3 regions of the Parabacteroides provencensis genome follow, and region 1 is predicted to be linked to each of the others. Evidence: riboswitches for the same ligand, from Rfam matches in the RefSeq annotation. Region 1 holds a riboswitch; each other region holds the start of a gene.
What was found. Region 1 has a riboswitch for thiamine pyrophosphate ahead of CTY47_RS13885 (sulfide-dependent adenosine diphosphate thiazole synthase). Riboswitches for the same ligand answer to the same signal wherever they lie in the genome.

Region 1 (3,166 bases):
GCTAATGGATTTACTCTAAAGACCAGCATATTATTAATTAATAAACCTTACTACGTATTGTGCTAATCTCAGTACAATAGCAGCTCCGCCACAATACAAGAATACACTGCGGTCGCTAACCGCAAAATAACATATTACGGCAGCAATAGCCAATAGCATAAAAAGCAATGTCAGTATTTCGTCTATTTTACTTCCACGTTTCATAAATTGATAATTTTTAATTCTCAATTATCAACGTCTTCAATGCATCCAATACTTCATCCGGAGTAAATACGATACCTCCTAAACGTCCGAAATGCTCGACTTTTACTTTACCGTTTACAGCCAGGCGAACATCTTCTACCATTTGTCCGGCATTTAACTCAACAGAAAGCATGCCTTTTACCTGATCAGCATATTTTGCAATTATTTTTGTAGGGAACGGCCACAAAGTGATAGGACGTAATAAACCCAGTTTAATGCCTTCTGCACGGGCATTCTCTACTACTTTCTGGCAAATACGTGCTGAAGAACCGAAAGCGATTAGCAAATACTCTGCGTCGTCACAAAAGAACTCTTCATAACGAACTTCGTTTTCTTCGATTTTTTTATATTTAGCCTGAAAGCGGATATTATTCTCTTCCATTTTTGCCGGATCCAGCTCAAGGGAAGTGATAACATTAGACTTGCGATTGGTCGTTTTGCCCTGTACAGCCCAAGGACATTCTGCAATAATTTCTTCTTCGGTTCTGCGTTTATGGAATGGAGGCATAACCACTTTTTCCATCATCTGGCCAATGATACCGTCAGCTAAGATGATAGCAGGATTAGAATATTTGAACGCAAGATCAAAGCCTAAACCAACAAAGTCTGCCATTTCCTGTACGGAAGAAGGAGCTAGGGTTATTAACCGGTAGTCGCCGTGTCCGCCGCCTTTTACAGTTTGGAAATAGTCGGCCTGACTGGGCTGGATTGTTCCCAGTCCTGGACCTCCACGCATTACGTTTACAATCAGACAGGGAAGTTCTGCTCCTGCTATATAAGATATACCTTCTTGCTTCAGACTTATCCCCGGACTGGAAGACGAGGTCATTACCTTTTTTCCTGTTCCGGCTCCACCATACACCATATTGATAGCAGCCACTTCACTTTCTGCTTGCAAAACTACCATTCCTGTAGTTTCCCACGGCATTTCAGCCATAAGGGTTTCCAAAATCTCGGACTGAGGAGTGATCGGGTAACCGAAATATCCATCTACACCATAGCGGATTGCAGCGTGTGCGATAGCTTCATTACCCTTCATTAATTTTATATCTTCTGCCATATCTTTATTTTCAACTTTCAATTATCGATTTTCTTTTTGTAGATGGTTAAACAACCGTCCGGACAAACCCAACCACAACTAGCACATCCTATGCATGCATCCGGATTTTTCATGTACACATAATGGTACCCCTTGTTGTTAACTTCCCTGGGATGTAGTTCCAGTACATCTGATGGGCAGGCTACAACGCAAAGGTTGCAGCCTTTGCAGCGTTCCGTGTTTACAACAACAGCTCCTTTTATCTTCGCCATAATTATTCTGTTTAAAATCTATTGTTTCATTCAAGTCGCCAAAGTTAGCAAAAACTTTGAAAAGTGTTTCCTTTTCGCTGTAATTAGTAACCATATCCTGTCAGAAGAGTGGAAAAATGTACTATATTTGCAACGACTTATCATAGGGGTGCCTTAATATACAGGCTGAGATTATACCCATTGAACCTGATCCGGGTAATGCCGCCGAAGGGAAGAAGGTAGAATGATTGAATAAAAGAAAGCGTTTACCTCTATGTGCTTTCTGATGTTTTTAACTCTAAATTATAATTGGTAATGGAACAGATTGTTTCAACAGGAATTATTGATTCCTATTTTGCAAAGTTAAAGAGTAATTTATCAGTAGACGTAGCTATCGTAGGTGGAGGCCCATCCGGTATTGTTGCTGCTTATTATTTGGCAAAAGCCGGAAAGAAGGTAGCGCTTTTTGACCGTAAATTAGCTCCCGGAGGAGGTATGTGGGGTGGTGCTATGATGTTTAATGATATTGTAGTACAGGAAGAAGCTATGCCTATTGTTAAAGAATTGGGCGTGTCTTATCATGCTGCGGGTAATGGTACTTATATTATGGATTCTGTTCATACCACTTCTGCACTGATTTATCAGGCTACTAAAGCAGGGGCCACAATTTTTAATTGTTATTCGGTAGAAGACGTCGTATTCCATAACGATGTCGTAGCAGGCGTGGTGGTAAACTGGGCTCCGGTAATCCGTGAAGGAATGCATGTCGATCCATTGACTATTATGGCAAAAGCTGTTTTGGAAGGTACGGGACACGATTGTGAAGTTGCCCGCACAGTCGCCCGTAAGAATGATATTAAATTGAATACACCTACCGGAGGTGTGATAGGAGAACGTTCTTTGAATGTGGAATTAGGCGAGTCTACTACTGTAGAAAATACGAAAGAGATTTATCCCGGATTGTTTGTCTCAGGTATGGCTGCTAACGGTGTAAGTGGCAGTTTCCGTATGGGGCCTATTTTCGGAGGTATGTTAATGAGTGGTAAAAAAGCTGCCGAACTGATTTGCGACAAGCTGGGTAAATAACCGGAGGTAATTTTATTTAATGATATATTGGCTTTAGCTGCATTCATATAATGTTTGGCTAAAGCCAATTTTATATTTATATTTGTCTCGTCCGGTTAAAAAACCGGCGTCCAGATTAGGAATATGTTTAAAACCACTATTATGAAGAGTCGACTAATGAATCTTTTTCCGGCTATTTTATGCCTTCTTTTTTATTCGGTTACCACAAATGCGATAACCGGTAAGTCTTCGGATATTGTTATTGAAAACAGTCAGATGCGTCTGGTCATCAGTTCGGATGGCAAGGCACGTAGTTTGATACATAAATCCAGCGGCCAGGAATGTCTGGATACTCAGTCGGAACTCCCGGTTTGTGCTATAACTCAATATAGGCCTTATGATAATGAGAACTTCCTTATGTTTCCGGCCAAGCCCCGCACTTTTCCTTCAAACAAAGTAGAACGGATTGGAGATACCTTGCGGGTTGAATTTGAAGATACATATGATATTGCTTATATACCGATGCATATTACGGATGACTATATCCATTTTACTCTCGACAAGATTG
Region 2 (3,166 bases), on a different contig from region 1:
GCTCCAGGTAACGTTTCCATTCCATAATAACCATTTGGTGATGGTTATGCCGGCCGTCAGTTCAATTCCCATACGGTAGCTTTCTTTTATATTGGATGTGAGAGCTTCTCCTATTTCGCTGATTTTTCCGGTCAGAATAAGCTGGTTGTTGTAATCCATAAAATAGAAATTGGCACCCAGGTAGAATCGTGGATGTGTGAAGCTGTATCCGGCTTCGTAGTCGAACAACCTTTCGGGAACAGGGCGTTCATTAATACCTGCTTCGGTGAAGTTGTCGCGGTTGGGTTCGCGATGGGCAACAGAGAAAGAGGCAAATGCATTATGGAATCCTTTGTTGAAATTTAATCCGACTTTGGGGTTGAAAAAGTTCCAATGACGATTGACATAAAGATTGTCTCCGGCTTTATCGTCGTTCCCTTTAATTGTATAATCTATGCCTCGGTATTGCAGGTCTGCATATCCGTTGAAATAGTCAGTGAAGAGATAATTTACTTTTGCGTATGCATTGTAATCTGTTTTATCTCCGGTGTTGCGATAGTATTCGTAATCCGGTTTTGGAAGGCTGTTAACTTGTTTTGCCCATATAACACGGCCAAAATGATTTCCGGCATATTTATTGGCGGCAGCACCCAACGTTATTTGCATGCTTTCGCTGCGATAATTAGCACTGTATACAGCACCGTAGAAATCGTTATCTAACCATTTGCGGCGGACAAGGTCAGTTTTCTTAACCTCTTTACCAGACGGGTCAATATAATTGGGAAGTTTGTATTTTTCATATTTGGCTCCGGCTTTATAATCTTCGTAATAGCCGCTACCATCTGTGTAATGGAGAGTGAGTGCCATATTCCAGAAATCGTTAAGACGTTGGCTTGCCATTAGTTGATAATTGTGCTGCCAATAATTGTCTGTTTGGTTATCGTAGAATTTGGTTACGCCGTCTTCTTCGTATGCGCCGCATGAATTATAAGTCCGGTCTGTTTTCAACTTGTCTGCCGGTACACCGTTCCATGCCTGGTATGTTTTTTCGCTGTTGCCGAAGGTCTGAAATTTGATTAATGTATTGGAAGCATAAAAAGCTGCCGATACATAATAAGAACTCATCCGGGCGAAAGCGCGGTCTATGTAGCCGTCGCTACGGATATTTGAATATCGGGCATCAAAAGCAAAATGGTCGTATAATAGCCCGGTTCCGCCTTTTACCGTATTTTTTACAGTACCGAAAGAACCGGCTGAAATAGAATATTCAGCATATGGTTGTAAGGCCGGCTTTTGCGTCTGCATGGCAACCGTAGCACCAAAAGAAGCAGCACCGTTTGTAGATGTACCTGCTCCGCGTTGGATTTGAATACTTTCTACGGAAGAAGCGATGTCTGCCATGTTTGCCCAGAACAAGGTGTGCGATTCGGGATCATTCATGGGAACCCCGTTTACTGTAATGTTGATACGGTTTGCATCTGTTCCCCGGATACGGAAACCGGAGTAACCAATGCCTGTTCCAGCATCGGAAGTCATAATAACAGACGGGGATTGGGAAATAAGATACGGAATACCTTGTCCGTCGTTTTTACTGTTAAGCTCTTTTCCGGAAATATCCGTGTAAGCAACGGGGGTTCCTTTTACAGCTTTAGTGGCGGTGATCACAACTTCGTCCAATGATATGTCTTTGGCGATTTTCAGGGAGTCTACCGTTTCATGGGATTTGCCCTGTACATTAGAAATGACCAGTGAAGCGGCCATTACGATTAAAACACTTTTCATCCTTTTGCCTTTTTATTTAAAACGAAATGGTTGAATAGTGGAGGAGTGAGTATTGATTCAATTTCCCTGCGCCGGCATTACCCGTATCAGGTTCTATGGGTATAATCTCAGCCTGCAACCTTATCAGAACGAATCGGTACAAGCACCCCCTTGTATTCGGCGGCAAAGATAATGAAAAAGAGTATTTGCACAAAAAATACATATTTCTTTGTAAAGTCGTTGACAATTTGTATATTTGCAAGCGATTAAGCGAAGATGAGGAGGGGGCGGGTAGTCCCCTCCTTTTGTTCTCAACTGTTTGTATATGATTGAAAAAAGTGTAGTAAGCCAGTTGGTCGAGGAAAAATTAGCCTCTTCAGACAATTTTTTAGTGGATATAGTTATTAAACCGGGAAATCTTATTATTGTCGAGATTGATAATGATGAGGGTGTTTGTATTGACGACTGTGCAGAATTGAGCCGTTATCTGGAAGAACATCTGGACCGGGATGTGGAAGACTATGAACTGGAAGTTGGATCGGCGGGTATCACCTCTGCATTTAAGGTTCTTCGCCAATATGTTAAGAATATTGGCAATGAAGTGGAAATGTTGCTTAAAAACGGAGTCAAGTTGGCTGGTGTGCTGAAATCGGCGGATGAAACCGGTGTGGTTGTTACCGTTGAAAAGCAGATCAAACCGGAAGGTGCAAAGCGAAAAGTAACTGTGCAGGAAGATCAGTCGTATACATTTGATGAAATAAAATATACAAAATACTTAATAAGATTCAAGTAAATTATGGCCAGAAAAGAGGAAACAATCAGTATGATTGACACCCTTGCGGAGTTCAAGGAGTTGAAAAATATAGATAAGGAGACAATGATTAGCGTATTGGAAGACTCTTTCCGAAACGTTATAGCTAAGATGTTTGGCACTGATGAAAATTATGATGTAATTATCAACCCCGAAAAAGGAGACTTTGAAATTTGGAGAAACCGTACGGTGGTAGCAGATGATGAATTGGAAGACTCTAACCTGCAACTTACTTTGACCGAGGCCCGTAAGATTGATGCCGACTGTGAAGTGGGTGAAGAAGTAACGGATGAAGTACATTTTGCAGATTTTGGCCGTCGTGCTATCCTGAACCTGCGTCAGACTTTGGCTTCTAAAATACTTGAATTGCAAAAAGATAGTTTATACGCGAAATATAAAGACAGAATCGGATCTATTATTGCGGCTGATGTATATCAGGTATGGAAAAAAGAGATACTGTTGCTGGATGATGAGGGAAATGAGTTGCTGCTCCCGAAATCGGAACAGATTCCTACCGATTTTTATCGTAAAGGAGAAACCGTTCGTGCTATTGTACAACGAGTGGATAATTATAATAATAATCCGAAAATTATACTTTCGCGTACAGACAAAGTG
Region 3 (3,166 bases), on a different contig from region 1:
TGGGATAATAACGAAGTTCTGTATCCCCACTTTGTTATTAAATATTTAAACTAATAAAGATATCATTCCGATTTTGTATTTTTGCAGCTCAAAATAAAAAGACAGTAAATGTTTTACAAAGGATTTCTCATTTTTGCAGGAATAATCGGGATGATATCTTTGCAATCGTTATATGCGCAACAGGGGATAAATTCGTCTCAATCTTCCGTCAGCAATATTTCAGCAACCTCACAAGACACAATCATTGCCCCTCCGTCACCTGAACCTCTTATGATAGATGGTAAGCCAATGAATGAGAAGCAACGTAACCGTTACTATAAACAGTTGCGTAAAGATTCCATACGTGCAAAGAAAAATATCTGGTGGTCTATACTTGGCGGCCCGTCATATACACCTGAAGCGTCATTAGGTGTAGGTGGAGCTGTATTGGCAAGCTTCAGATTAAATAAGAATGATACAATTTCACAACGTTCTTTTATTCCGGCCGGATTCAATATTACATTAAACGGGACAATGGTGTTTGCCGGTGCAGGTACTCTATTTTTTAATGAGAATAAGTTCCGTATTTATATTAGTTACGGATATAGAAATGAGCCGTCCCATTACTTTGGCAAAGGTTATGAAAACATAGAACACACTGAAAAAAGCGATTCTACCACCAAGTTCCATAAAAGCTATTTCCAGCTTTATCCCCGCTTTGTATGGGAAATCAAACCCCATTTATATACAGGTGCTTTATTTGATATCAATTATACGAAATCTACAGACATTAATCCGGTTATGCAGGCGGATCCTTATTTTCAGAAATTCAAACTGAAATATGTTAACATAGGTCTTGGCGGTTTAATACAATATGATACCCGGAATGATGTTGCAACCCCTAGTTCCGGCATGTTACTTAGTGGTATAGCCAGGGTATACAGCAAATATTTCGGAGGTGCATACAATTACGGAATGTTTGATTTGGAATATCGTCAATTCCAGCAGGTTTTTCGTCCCCGAAGTACTTTAGCATGGGTTGCACGCTCATTGATAAGTGTGGGTGATGTTCCGTTTACCGAGTTGCCGTCATTCGGTTCTCCTTTTGATTTACGTGGTTATTACTGGGGGAAATACCGTGATAAGACAATGGCTTATGCCATACTTGAATATCGTCACATGTTCGGTAGTATAGAAAAATACAAAAGCGGAAACTTTTGGGCAAAATGCGGTTTCGTGGGATGGATAGGAACAGGTACTATAGGAAATGCTCCTGTTGTAGATTGGAGTAAATGGAAATTTAATTACGGAGTTGGTCTTCGTATACAGATGCAACCGGGGAAGAATTTCCGGCTGGATGTAGGTAAAGATCCGAACCAAAAAGGCATGGCCGTTTATATGAATATGACAGAAGCGTTCTAAAAAGGACACTTTCTTAAATTTAACACTTCTTTTTTGTAATATTCTTTAATCTTTATACCTTTGTATTACATAAAGGGGTGCCAAACTGTATGGGCTGAGATCATACCCTCGAACCTGATACGGGTAATGCCGTCGTAGGAAAGCACAGAGGCTTTTTCCCTCCTTTTTGATAAGAAAAATGGATAGAAACAATATTTTTCGTTATCCAACAGCACTAACTATCGCAGGATCCGATAGTGGTGGTGGAGCAGGAATACAAGCAGATTTGAAAACATTTTCTGCATTGGGTGTATTTGGAATATCGGTTATCACTGCAATAACAGCACAAAATACACAAACTGTTTACGGAATACAAGCCGTTACTCCCGATTTATTGAAAAAACAGATAGATGCCGTTTTTCTGGACTTCACAATAGATGCTGTCAAAATAGGTATGCTTCATAATAAAGAAGCCATCCATATTGTTGCAGAATCAATAAAAATCTTTGCTCCCGCTTATACAATATTAGATCCTGTTATGATTTCAACAAGCGGAAAGAAGCTTTTGGAAGATAATGCAATACATGTACTTATCGATGAATTATTTCCTAACGTAGCCTTGGTTACTCCCAATGTTGATGAAGCAGCATATTTATCCGGTATCAATATTAAAGATGAAAAGGATATGGAAAAAGCTGCCCGTTGTTTACAAGAGATGGGATGTCGCTCGGTTCTTATAAAAGGCGGACATCTGGCCGGTATAACGACAAAGGATATCCTTATCATGCCGGATTTGGCTCCAATACATCTTGAAGTTCAAACAGTTCATACGAATAATACACATGGTACCGGTTGTACCTTGTCATCGGCCATAGCTGCATATTTAGCTCTTGGCAATAATTTACAGGAATCTGTACGTATGGCAAAAATATACATTACGAACGCTTTATCAGAAGGAGCTGATGTCTGTGTCGGTAATGGGCATGGTGCAATGAATCACTTCTTTTCTCCGGTGCCTTTACAGAAAATAAAATTACACGGATGAAAAAATTGATTGTTATAACAACACCATATTTCTTCCGTGGCGAAGGAGAAATCCTTTCCAATCTGTTTAGGGAAGGAATGGGATGTTTGCATCTCCGGAAACCGGATTGTAGCCGATCTGCATTAGAGAAGTTGATCTTGGAAATACCTTCTCAATATTACTCACGTATTGTTTTACACGATCAATTTGGACTGGTTGCAAACGGTAATCCTTATCATTTTAAAGGAATCCATCTAAATAGAAGAAACAATACTATTCCCAACGGATTTTCGGGAAGCATAAGTTGTTCATGCCATAGTTTGCAGGAAATATCAGAGAATGCAAAATTTGATTACCGGTTTCTCAGCCCTATTTTTCAAAGTATATCCAAGCAAGGTTACGGAAAAGGCTTTCCTTTAGACATACTATGGCAAGCATCAAAAACAGGTCTGATTAATGAGAAAGTAATTGCACTGGGAGGCATTGACATTTCCACTATACCGCAGCTCAAAGATATAGTTTTCGGAGGCGTAGCAGTATTAGGAGCATTATGGGGCCAATCTCCTTCTGAAAAAGAAGTAAATAATATTATAAAACGATTCAAATCATTAGAATTATGTCTGGCTATTCATTGATAAAAAATACAAACCGTCTGATGCTCATTACAAATTGTTCCGGCAAATATACAGAATTGGATCAGGCTAAAATGTTTTATGAAGGCGGAGGAACTTGGTTGCAACTCCGTATGAAAGATAAATTTGA

Region 2: linked by a shared signal. The riboswitch ahead of CTY47_RS09195 (TonB-dependent receptor) and the one ahead of CTY47_RS13885 (sulfide-dependent adenosine diphosphate thiazole synthase) in region 1 are both predicted to bind thiamine pyrophosphate.
Region 3: linked by a shared signal. The riboswitch ahead of thiD (bifunctional hydroxymethylpyrimidine kinase/phosphomethylpyrimidine kinase) and the one ahead of CTY47_RS13885 (sulfide-dependent adenosine diphosphate thiazole synthase) in region 1 are both predicted to bind thiamine pyrophosphate.

The regions. Positions count from the first base shown of each region.
Region 1 covers NZ_LT960491.1:132,852-136,017, reverse strand. The annotation lists gene CTY47_RS17135 (hypothetical protein) at 34-204, opposite strand; gene CTY47_RS13895 (3-methyl-2-oxobutanoate dehydrogenase subunit VorB) at 218-1,303, opposite strand; gene CTY47_RS13890 (4Fe-4S dicluster domain-containing protein) at 1,321-1,554, opposite strand; TPP riboswitch at 1,689-1,786, shown strand; gene CTY47_RS13885 (sulfide-dependent adenosine diphosphate thiazole synthase) at 1,849-2,619, shown strand; gene CTY47_RS13880 (alpha-amylase family protein) at 2,761-3,166, shown strand, end outside.
Region 2 covers NZ_LT960489.1:529,142-532,307, reverse strand. The annotation lists gene CTY47_RS09195 (TonB-dependent receptor) at 1-1,761, opposite strand, end outside; TPP riboswitch at 1,808-1,919, opposite strand; gene rimP (ribosome assembly cofactor RimP) at 2,066-2,533, shown strand; gene nusA (transcription termination factor NusA) at 2,537-3,166, shown strand, end outside.
Region 3 covers NZ_LT960492.1:109,543-112,708, reverse strand. The annotation lists gene CTY47_RS15215 (BamA/TamA family outer membrane protein) at 109-1,401, shown strand; TPP riboswitch at 1,465-1,559, shown strand; gene thiD (bifunctional hydroxymethylpyrimidine kinase/phosphomethylpyrimidine kinase) at 1,580-2,425, shown strand; gene CTY47_RS15205 (thiamine phosphate synthase) at 2,422-3,039, shown strand; gene CTY47_RS15200 (thiamine phosphate synthase) at 3,021-3,166, shown strand, end outside.